Regions from separate parts of the Paenibacillus sp. 2TAF8 genome, predicted to be linked through region 2. Evidence: predicted binding sites of a transcription regulator. Region 2 holds the regulator's gene; each other region holds the start of a gene.
What was found. The regulator Rex, encoded in region 2, represses fermentation and respiration genes when NADH is low (regulators of the CRP and FNR family bind a similar motif). The targets are predictions, from matches to a motif close to TTGTGAAATATTTCACAA.

Region 1: the regulator Rex is predicted to act here: its motif matches at 1,969-1,986, upstream of adhE (bifunctional acetaldehyde-CoA/alcohol dehydrogenase).
Region 3: the regulator Rex is predicted to act here: its motif matches at 1,458-1,475, upstream of AB4Z30_RS18930 (cytochrome ubiquinol oxidase subunit I).

The regions. Positions count from the first base shown of each region.
Region 1 covers NZ_JBFRFN010000001.1:68,371-71,551, forward strand. Annotated here, with positions in the region: gene AB4Z30_RS00355 (hypothetical protein) at 114-830, shown strand; gene AB4Z30_RS00360 (Crp/Fnr family transcriptional regulator) at 922-1,638, opposite strand; gene adhE (bifunctional acetaldehyde-CoA/alcohol dehydrogenase) at 2,067-3,181, shown strand, end outside.
Region 2 covers NZ_JBFRFN010000001.1:247,465-250,645, reverse strand. Annotated here, with positions in the region: gene AB4Z30_RS01270 (amidohydrolase) at 1-1,023, opposite strand, end outside; gene AB4Z30_RS01265 (redox-sensing transcriptional repressor Rex) at 1,007-1,663, opposite strand; gene dinG (ATP-dependent DNA helicase DinG) at 1,874-3,181, opposite strand, start outside.
Region 3 covers NZ_JBFRFN010000012.1:190,662-193,842, forward strand. Annotated here, with positions in the region: gene AB4Z30_RS18930 (cytochrome ubiquinol oxidase subunit I) at 1-1,334, opposite strand, end outside; gene AB4Z30_RS18935 (hypothetical protein) at 1,710-3,041, shown strand; gene AB4Z30_RS18940 (glycosyltransferase) at 3,041-3,181, shown strand, end outside.

The sequences.
Region 1 (3,181 bases), 180 kb from region 2:
GCAGGTGAAAGAGAAAAGTAACGGCATTGACACTGTTTTTTATCAAAGAATGTGCCATAATAAAGGGTATGGACAACAGGGTGAATGATTTTACGCAGGGTGGTGTTACCTACATGATGAAGAAAATTCCCGGTTACATAGGTCTATGCATGCTTATTCTCGTCATTTTGACGGGGTGTACCAGAGAGACACAGCCTTCCGAACAACCAGTTGTCTCAGAGAAAGATTCAGCGAATACGATTACTGTTGCTATTGATGGAAGTACCTTTTTACCCGATGCAACGAAGTCCATCAAACGAGATTTCAGTGAGGGATTGACGCTCAAAAAAGCGTTGCTGAACAGCGGTCTGGTTGATTTTACGGCAGATGGAAGCCGTATCCAATCTGTGGGCGAGGTTTCGCTCGACTCCTCACTAACCTGGGCAGTCAAGCTAAATGGCAAGGATGTTGAACCTGAAAATTGGGATACGGAGCTTCATGCCAAAGATGAAGTTATTATATACGTCAAAGCCGCCGACGGTGGGGGCAGCAGTGTCGCTTATCAGACAACCCTGCTGAAAGTAAGTGGCGGCCAGGATAACCCGAACCTGAATCGGCAGTATGCCGGCATTTATGTACAGGAATGCACGGTTCGTGATGTTTTAAAGTCCAGTGGGGTTGTGCGGTTGTCGGAAAATAACAAATTTGTTGTAGCCGTGGAGAATATCACACCTCGCATGAACCAGCGCTGGGTGATTAAGGTGAATGACAAGGAATTAATGGAGAACGGGTTGGATATGAAATTAAGTCCGCGAGATTCGATAAAACTTGAACTTGTCAACCCATCTTGAACATATAAAAAGAAGCACAAAAAGCCCAATTGGATTCAGTGAAATTGGGCTTTTTTTACGTGGAATGATATTTTTGAAAAGTCGGTTCATGTCAGATGCGGCAGATTTCACTCGGGCATAGTTCGCAGTGACAGATTCCTTGCAACATCTTCAGGTCTTTAATAACAATCATGCCGTTATCATACTCGATCGCATCTTTTTTGCGAAGATCGCTGAGCATGCGGTTTACACTTTCACGGGTAGCTCCAATCATATTGGACAAGTCCGTGTGGGTAATTTTTTTATGAATGATCACATGGTCTCCATGCGCTTCTCCATAGGAATTAGACAGCCGGATCAGGGTAGAACAGAGTGCCCCAGGTTTGCCGTACAACATCAGATCCCGGAACTTGGTTTGGGTCAAACGATGGTGAATGCCCATCCATTTCATAAAATCAATCGCAAAGTCACAATGCTGGCAGATCAGCATTTCCAAGTCCTTGTGTTCCAGCACACCAATCTCGCTATCCTCCAGAACTTCCGCCGAGAAGCTGTGTTTGGAACCGAAGAACGGATCAGCCTGACCAATCATGTCGCCCGACTGGTACATGTACATAATCAGTTCCTTACCCTCATCGGTCGATTTGGTGATCTGGGCGCGTCCCCGTTTCATATAATAAAGTTTGTCAGAGACGTCACCTTCCCAGTACAGATGTGTTCCTTCCGGGTAAGTTCGGTCTTTCATCGTCACGAGCAGATGATTAAAATTCACTTCTGAGAAACAGCTAGTGTTTCCGCGTTTTTCCAGTACGTTTGTTAGTTCTCCCATACGTTGATCTCCCCTTTGTCTCCCCGGTCAGGCAAGTCTAGCTACAAGTTGCCCCCGAGGTTTGCCGCAAACTGTGCCATCCTGATCTGGTCATCTCGGCCGTGTGGAGGTACGGTACAAATTGCGGTGGTTCAATTTTTAAGTTCAGTATATACCTAATCTTACCGTTTGAGGGGCATGGAAAGCCTTTAAAAATGGCGAAATTCCAAACATTGTGATTAAATTCACTTTTACAAGGGAAGGATGAGGCTGTTGATCTACTATTTTAAATAGAACGAGATTTCCTGTCTAAAAAGGGATGTTAAAAACTTAACTAAAATTTTTTATACTTTGTGAAAAAAATCACATAATATATATTTTCCCCATGATACGATGTGGATGTAAAGAAGAGAGACAAACCAATACGAACCTTTAGGAGGATGAGGGAGATGGCTGTAAAGAATGAAGTCGCCCCAACAAAAGAACCGACAGCAGGTCAGTATATTCAAACGTTAATTGACAAAGCGAACAAAGCACACGCAGCATTCATGTCCATGGATCAGGAGCAGATTGACCGGATTGTGCAGGCTATGGCGCTTGCGGGACTGGATAAACATATGATGCTCGCCAAGATGGCAGTGGAAGAAACCGGACGCGGTGTATATGAAGATAAAATCATTAAAAATATATTCGCCACAGAGTATGTTTATAACAGCATTAAATACGAAAAAACAGTAGGCGTTATTGAAGACAATGAGTACGACAGCTTCCAGAAAATTGCGGAGCCAGTTGGGATTATCATGGGGATCACACCAGTAACCAACCCGACATCCACAACGATGTTTAAAGCACTGATTGCGATTAAAACGCGTAACCCGATTATCTTTGGCTTCCACCCTTCTGCACAGAACTGTAGCCGCGAAGCAGCGAAAATCTTGCATGAAGCTGCTGTGAAAAACGGTGCTCCAGCCGACTGTATCCAATGGATTGATGACCCATCCATGGATCGTACCAACGCACTGATGAACCACAATGATGTTGCTCTCATCCTGGCGACAGGCGGATCAGCGATGGTACGGGCAGCGTACAGCTGTGGTAAACCGGCACTGGGCGTAGGACCAGGTAACGTGCCATGCTTTATTGAAAAGAGTGCAGATATCAATCAGGCTGTAACGGATTTAATCCTGTCGAAGTCTTTTGATAATGGTATGATCTGCGCATCCGAGCAAGCGGTCATTATTGAAGAACCAATCTTCGATCAAGTGAAAAAGAAAATGATCACGAACGGCTGTTATTTTGTAAACAAAGAAGAGGCAGCCAAATTGACAGCAGGTGCAATTAACGCAGAGAAATGTGCGGTTAATCCATCCATCGTAGGTCAGTCCGCTGTGAACATTGCCAAAATGTGCGGTATTGAAGTACCAGCAGGCACTAAAATTTTGGTAGCCGAGATTGAAGGCGTAGGCACAAAATTCCCATTGTCCGCCGAGAAACTGAGTCCGGTGCTGGCATGTTACAAAGTGAAATCTGCAAAAGATGGTATCGAGCGTGCCGCAGAAGTGGT
Region 2 (3,181 bases):
CAATGCTTCCCCAGCAGGCACGGCGGTTGGGTCACCCGATACTCCTTTATGAATTAAAGCTGCCAGTCTCATTTCCTCAAACATATCCAGATTGTTGTTGCTTGCCGGTCCGTCTGTTCCAAGAGACACGGTAACACCTGCTTTTAACAGAGCAGGCACACGGGCAACACCCGATGCAAGTTTCAAATTACTTCCTGGATTATGAGAGACAGCTACATCATGACTTGCCAAGATCTCGATCTCTTCGTCGTTCAGATGCACAGCATGAGCTACGAGTGAAGGACGCGAGAAGAAGCCATGCTTCTCCAAATGCGCCACAGGACGCAGGCCGTAATCGGTCACATTCTGCTCCACTTCACGTAATGTCTCAGACATGTGCGTATGAAGTGGCAGGTTTAAATCATGTGCTACCTGTACAAGCTTCTCTATGTAATCTGGAGGGCATGTGTACGGTGCGTGCGGAGAGATTACGGTTGTGATGCGTCCATCCGCTTGTCCATTCCATTCACGCGCAAATGCAGCGGACTCTTCGAGCTTTCGCATCTGCTCTTCTTCGGAGCACAGTCCAATGACACCACGAGCCAGCGCAGCTCTAGCCCCTGACTGTTCAACCACTTTAGCCACCTGATCCATGTGGTCATACATGTCCAGGAAAGCTGTTGTTCCACCTTTTAACATCTCAAGCACCGAAAGGGATGCTCCCCAATACACGTCCTCTGACGTCATTTTCGCTTCCATTGGCCACATTTTTTCTTGCAGCCACACTTGTAGTGCCAGATCATCACCATGCCCACGAAGAAGAGACATCGCCGCATGACCATGCGTATTGATCAGACCCGGCAGGAAGAACAGTCCTTTTCCATCTACTTTGGATAGGTTCTCGTCTCCATCCGGCAACGTCTCACCAATATGCACAATCTTGTCATTCTCAATGACCATATACCCTTGAACCACAGTCCAGTTTGCACCTTCATTGACTGCGAACTTACCATTGTGGATTACCCATTTATTCGTTGTTGTCATCTTGCTCTTCTTCCTTCCCATTTTCCAAATAATAAGCCAAGCTGAGCAAATCCGTTGTAAAATCAGCATGATGAATGCGGACATGCGGAGGCGTTTTTAGAATCGTTGGTGCAAAATTCAAGATCGCTTCAATCCCTGATTCAATCAGTTGATCGGCAACGTTCTGAGCTTCTATATCCGGTACGGTAATAATGCCGATACGGATGTTATCTTTCTGTACCGCTTCCGTAAGATCTTCCATCGGTTGAACCGTCAGGGTGTTGATTTTACTGCCAATCTTTGGCCCAAAGGAATCAAAAATAGCTACAATTTTCATATTGTCCTTCAGATATGCATTGTAATTAGACAATGCGTGTCCGAGATTACCGGCTCCCACCAGAGCTACATTAATTTGCTGGTCTATTTTTAAAATGTGACGAATCTTCTCAATCAGGTAAGAGACGTCATACCCGATCCCTTTGCGACCAAAATCTCCGAAATAAGCCAAATCTTTGCGGATCTGAGCCGGATTCAGATCCAGTCGCTGCCCAAGCTCCTGTGAGGAAACCGTTGTTACCTCACGCTGAACCAACTCGTTCAAATAACGTAAATATACAGGTAAACGCCTTACTACTGCTTCTGATATTTTTTCCGATTTCATTCCTGCTCCCCCTTACCATTGCCACGATAAAATGTAATAAATATTGAAAAGATGAGCATTCTGTATACATGCAAAATCCATGCATTATTCTTCATACAGAATGCCCGTATTTTTGGGATTATAAGTTCCATATATGCGTTGCCTTTTAGAAGTCTTCCTCGAGTTTAACGTCATGTAGATGTGCAATGCAATATTATCGCCTAAAAATCATTAATTTTGCTTTTCACTTGGGCGATCAAGCCATTCTGCGATGCGTGGAACCATCTGTTCAGTGAGCATATGCTCCATTTTGGGTCCCGGCAGTGAATAGAGGAAGTACTTGCCGTAATAAGCCTCAATCACTCGTGTATCATACACAATGACGATACCGCGATCCTTCCCCGTCCGAACAAGCCGGCCAAATCCCTGTTTGAAACGGATGACTGCCTGCGGCACAGACAGCTTCATAAATGGATTTTTTTTCTGCTCTTGCAACAGCTCACTCTTCGCTTCCAGAAGCGGATGGTTAGGCGGCTGGAAAGGCAGTCTTACAATGGCAAGACAGGTCAACGCTTCACCCGGAATATCCACACCCTCCCAGAAACTGCTCGTTCCCAGTAGAACCGCTGCTTTGGCATCCTGAAAGCGTCGGGTCAGCTTTGAACGATTTCCGCTGTCAACACCCTGCCCCAGCAGCGAGATGTCATTTCCGGACAAAGCCTCTTTGAGCGGCTCGTAAACTTGTCGAAGCATTTTATAAGAAGTAAACAGCACCATCATACGTCCTTGGGTAGCTATCGCTGTTTCGGCAAGAGAATGCACCAGCATCTGTACAAAGTGTGCATCTCCTACACTGCCTTTCAGACTCGGGAAATCACGCGGTATCACTAACAATGCCTGTTCCCGATAATTGAACGGAGAAGGAAGCATTGAAGTCAGAAGCCGATTATTGTCGGCAGCTTCCTGCAGGCCCAACTGCTCAATCATGAACTGGAATGACTTATCTACCGATAGCGTAGCCGAAGTAAGTACAACGCTTTTCTTTTTATCGAAAAACATCTCTTTCAGTTGTGCACTTACATCTACCGGAACAGCATACAACTGAAGTGACTTGCTGCGGAATTGACCACTCGCCTCCATCCAGTACACCGTCTTGGCATCGTCCATACGCATGAAGAACCTTAAATTCTCCTTCATCGTGGTCAGATCTTTCAATAGTCCGGTGATATCCGTGATCAGACTGTCGGCCTGATAATCATCTTGATCTTCTTTTACTTCAAGCAGTAGTTTGTCACCCTTGCGCACCAAATCACCCAATGTCACGTAGATCTGGTTCTCCAAATCCTGCAACTCCTGCCACTTGGCGGGCTTCTGAGACGCTTTAAGGCGTAGCGAGAACTGTCCAGTCTCCCCTGGAGAAGCATCACTCCGTTCAGGCAAAAGACCAAACAGAGCATCGCTCAGACGATCCCACATTTCCTTCACTTCCACGGCGAGAGGAAACATCTGATCCACCATTGAACCCCACTGTACGCCGTT
Region 3 (3,181 bases), on a different contig from region 2:
TACGGTCCTGCTTTGATTTTGCGGACAAACAGGAACACCATCACGATGCCAAGAACGGTATATGCCGCAGTAAAAGCAATCGTGGAGAATAAAATCATACCTGCTGATACATTCGGTGATACACCTGCTTCGGTCGTCATATACCCGAACACCGTCCATGGCTGTCTGCCGACCTCGGTCATAATCCATCCTGCTGAATTTGCAATAAACGGCAGTGAAATGGCAAATACCATCAGACGCATAAACCATGGTTTAGCCACTTCCAGCTTCTTGCGCCAAGCCAGATATGTACCATACATCGCGAGCAGAATCATCAGACCACCTGCAGCAATCATGACACGGAAGCTCCAGAATGTGGTTCGTACTGGTGGAATGTAATCTCCTGGTCCGTACGTCTGCTGATACTCGGCATTCAGTTCTTTCATACCTTTGACACTACCTGAGAATTTACTATAGGAGAGATAACTAAGTAATCCAGGGATTTTGATCTCACCGGAGTTCTCCTGTTTATCCGGGTCAATGGAGGCAATAACCGTCCACGGGGCCGGATCTTCTGTTGTCGTCCATGTACCTTCACTCGCAGCCATCTTCATCGGTTGTGTTTCCACCAGATATTGTGCCTGGAAGTGCCCTGAGAAAGCTACACCCAGCGAGGATACGAGACCGATAATAACGGCAATGTTGAAGGATCTGCGGAACACTTCCACGTCTTGTTTTTTCATCAACTTGTAAGCACTAATGCCCGTCACCACAAATGCTCCCGTCATTAACGCACCAAAAATCGTATGCGGGAATTCAACGAGAAACTGTCCATTCGTAAGCAGTGCAAAGAAGTCATTCATCTCCGCCCGGCCATTATTGATGGCGAATCCAACGGGATGCTGCATAAACGAGTTCGCTGCCAGAATCCACACCGCTGACAGGAATGTACCGGCAAATACGAGCCAGATGCAGGCCAGATGCACTTTTTTGGACAAACGATCCCAGCCGAATATCCATAAACCGATAAATGTGGATTCCATAAAAAATGCTAGCAGAGCCTCGATCGCCAGTGGTGCACCAAAGACATCACCGACAAACCGGGAATACTCCGACCAGTTCATTCCGAACTGGAACTCTTGCAGAATACCGGTGACTACCCCGACGGCAAAGTTGATCAGGAACAGCTTGCCCCAGAACTTGGCCATCGTTTTGTAAATCTCTTTTCCCTTCATGACATACAACGTCTCCATAATTGCAACCAGCAGCACGAGGCCGATTGATAGCGGTACGAAGAAAAAGTGGAAAATCGTTGTAAGTGCATATTGGATACGCGATAACATAATCGGATCCATACCTTTACCCCTTCTTTCTGTTCGCTTTTGCAAGATACGTAAATGGCTTTGAAGCGGGCATCTTCGCTGTCTGTCCTCCAAATACGTTGATGAACGTATTGTGCCAGATTACCTATTTTTCACATGTGATAATTCTCACAATCCTGCCTCTCTTAAGCAAAAAAAGTGACCTCGGTCACACAATAGATAAAATTAAGCCTATTTATTGCGCTTGTCCGCACCTCCATTCGTCTTGAGCTATTGCATGTATTCATGGAAGTTGTTCATGTTTGGAGACAAATGCCCATATGTTAGTGTCAGAAGGATGATACGAAGTTCTGCACGGCTTTTACATAAGAGAATCAGCCTATCAATGTGAGGTGAGGTGAGTTAAAGATGGAACACTCCGAACCACTGACGGATGCAGATCGCGAGCTAAACCCGGAACGTAAGCACGACCGGAAAAAGATAACACCTGAGCTGTCCGTGCATACAGACATCACAGCTCAATATGTGCTTTTTCCGCGGAAAGGAGGCTGGTCCTCCTTTCCCTATCCCGACATCGCAGCACTATTGGCAGCAGAACAAGGAACCCTCTATTATGTAAGCAGCCGCACGGCTGAGGAGGAGGAACTTCCAAATGCCATTCAAGTAATTTCACTCTCGGAAGCAGAAACCCGGTTACAGGAGCCACGTACTGCTGCTGTGGTCGCGCACCCTTACTGGCTTATGACTGTGGCTTCACTTCAGCCGGAAATATGCATTGCACTATTGCCTGAACCTGTAGGGGATGAAGCAGCCTCTCCGCTCTGGGAGAGCAGTATCTCCAGGCTTGTCGGCATTGCCGATCTGGTGGGCACATCTTCGGAAACCCGGTACATGAAATTGCTCTTTCAAGGCACCCGTGCCATCTGGTTGGGAGGGGAAGACGCTTCTCCTGCTGGTTATATCCATCATGATGGCACACGTATCCCAGTGGGGGACTATGAACTGTTTTTGATGCACGCACTCCAACAGGTACTTGCAGGTAAATCAGATCATATTACAATGCTACAAATCCGTGCGCGAGCAGATTACTACAGACAGCTTCGAGCAAAAACAGGTGCTCATGAAACGATTTCCTTTCTTCTCTCGGCTTATGAGTATTTACTCGATGATTCCCGCGCCGCCGCTTCGCTTAAGGAAGCCTTCATACACGCTGCCATCAACAGAAGGCAGGATTGCGTTGCGTCCCATTATCGATTCCTCTCTGCCATCTATGCGAGGTCGGGTCAGATTGAAGAAGCTCTGCAGGTTTTTGGCATCAGTGCAAGCGACGAGCAGGAACGCCACCACTATGAACAATTGTGCCGCTGGCTCGAAGCCGGAGAGGAACAGTTGGTTCGAGCAGAACTGCTCCGCATCAATGACGATTATGGCAGTGCTATTCGTATTCTGGATGAGCTTGGCGGGGAAACGGCAAGGCATTGGAAATTCCGTATCTATCGGGAAACACAGCGTGTGGAGGCCGCACTCACCCTAGTGCATGCCATCGACATTCATGACGGAGATAGTCTTCTGCAATATAAACAACTATCCGGAACAGCACTGGCTCTTCGGGGAGAACGCCACGGTGCAGTAAGACAGTTTCTGGAGGCGGCTGTGGAGGATGAAGATGCACTCGCTTGCATTATGGAACTGGAGCTGCTGGATCATGCCGTACAACAACTGCTTGGGGAGGTGCCTTAATGATAGACCCGAAAAAACGCAAAGCCCCCGGGAACAGACCGATCATGCATGATTCGTTTCAGACGCAGACAACAGAACAACAAACAGGCATGGAGAATCATAGAGCGATTGCGGTTGAGCTGAACCGAATGCCGCAGGAG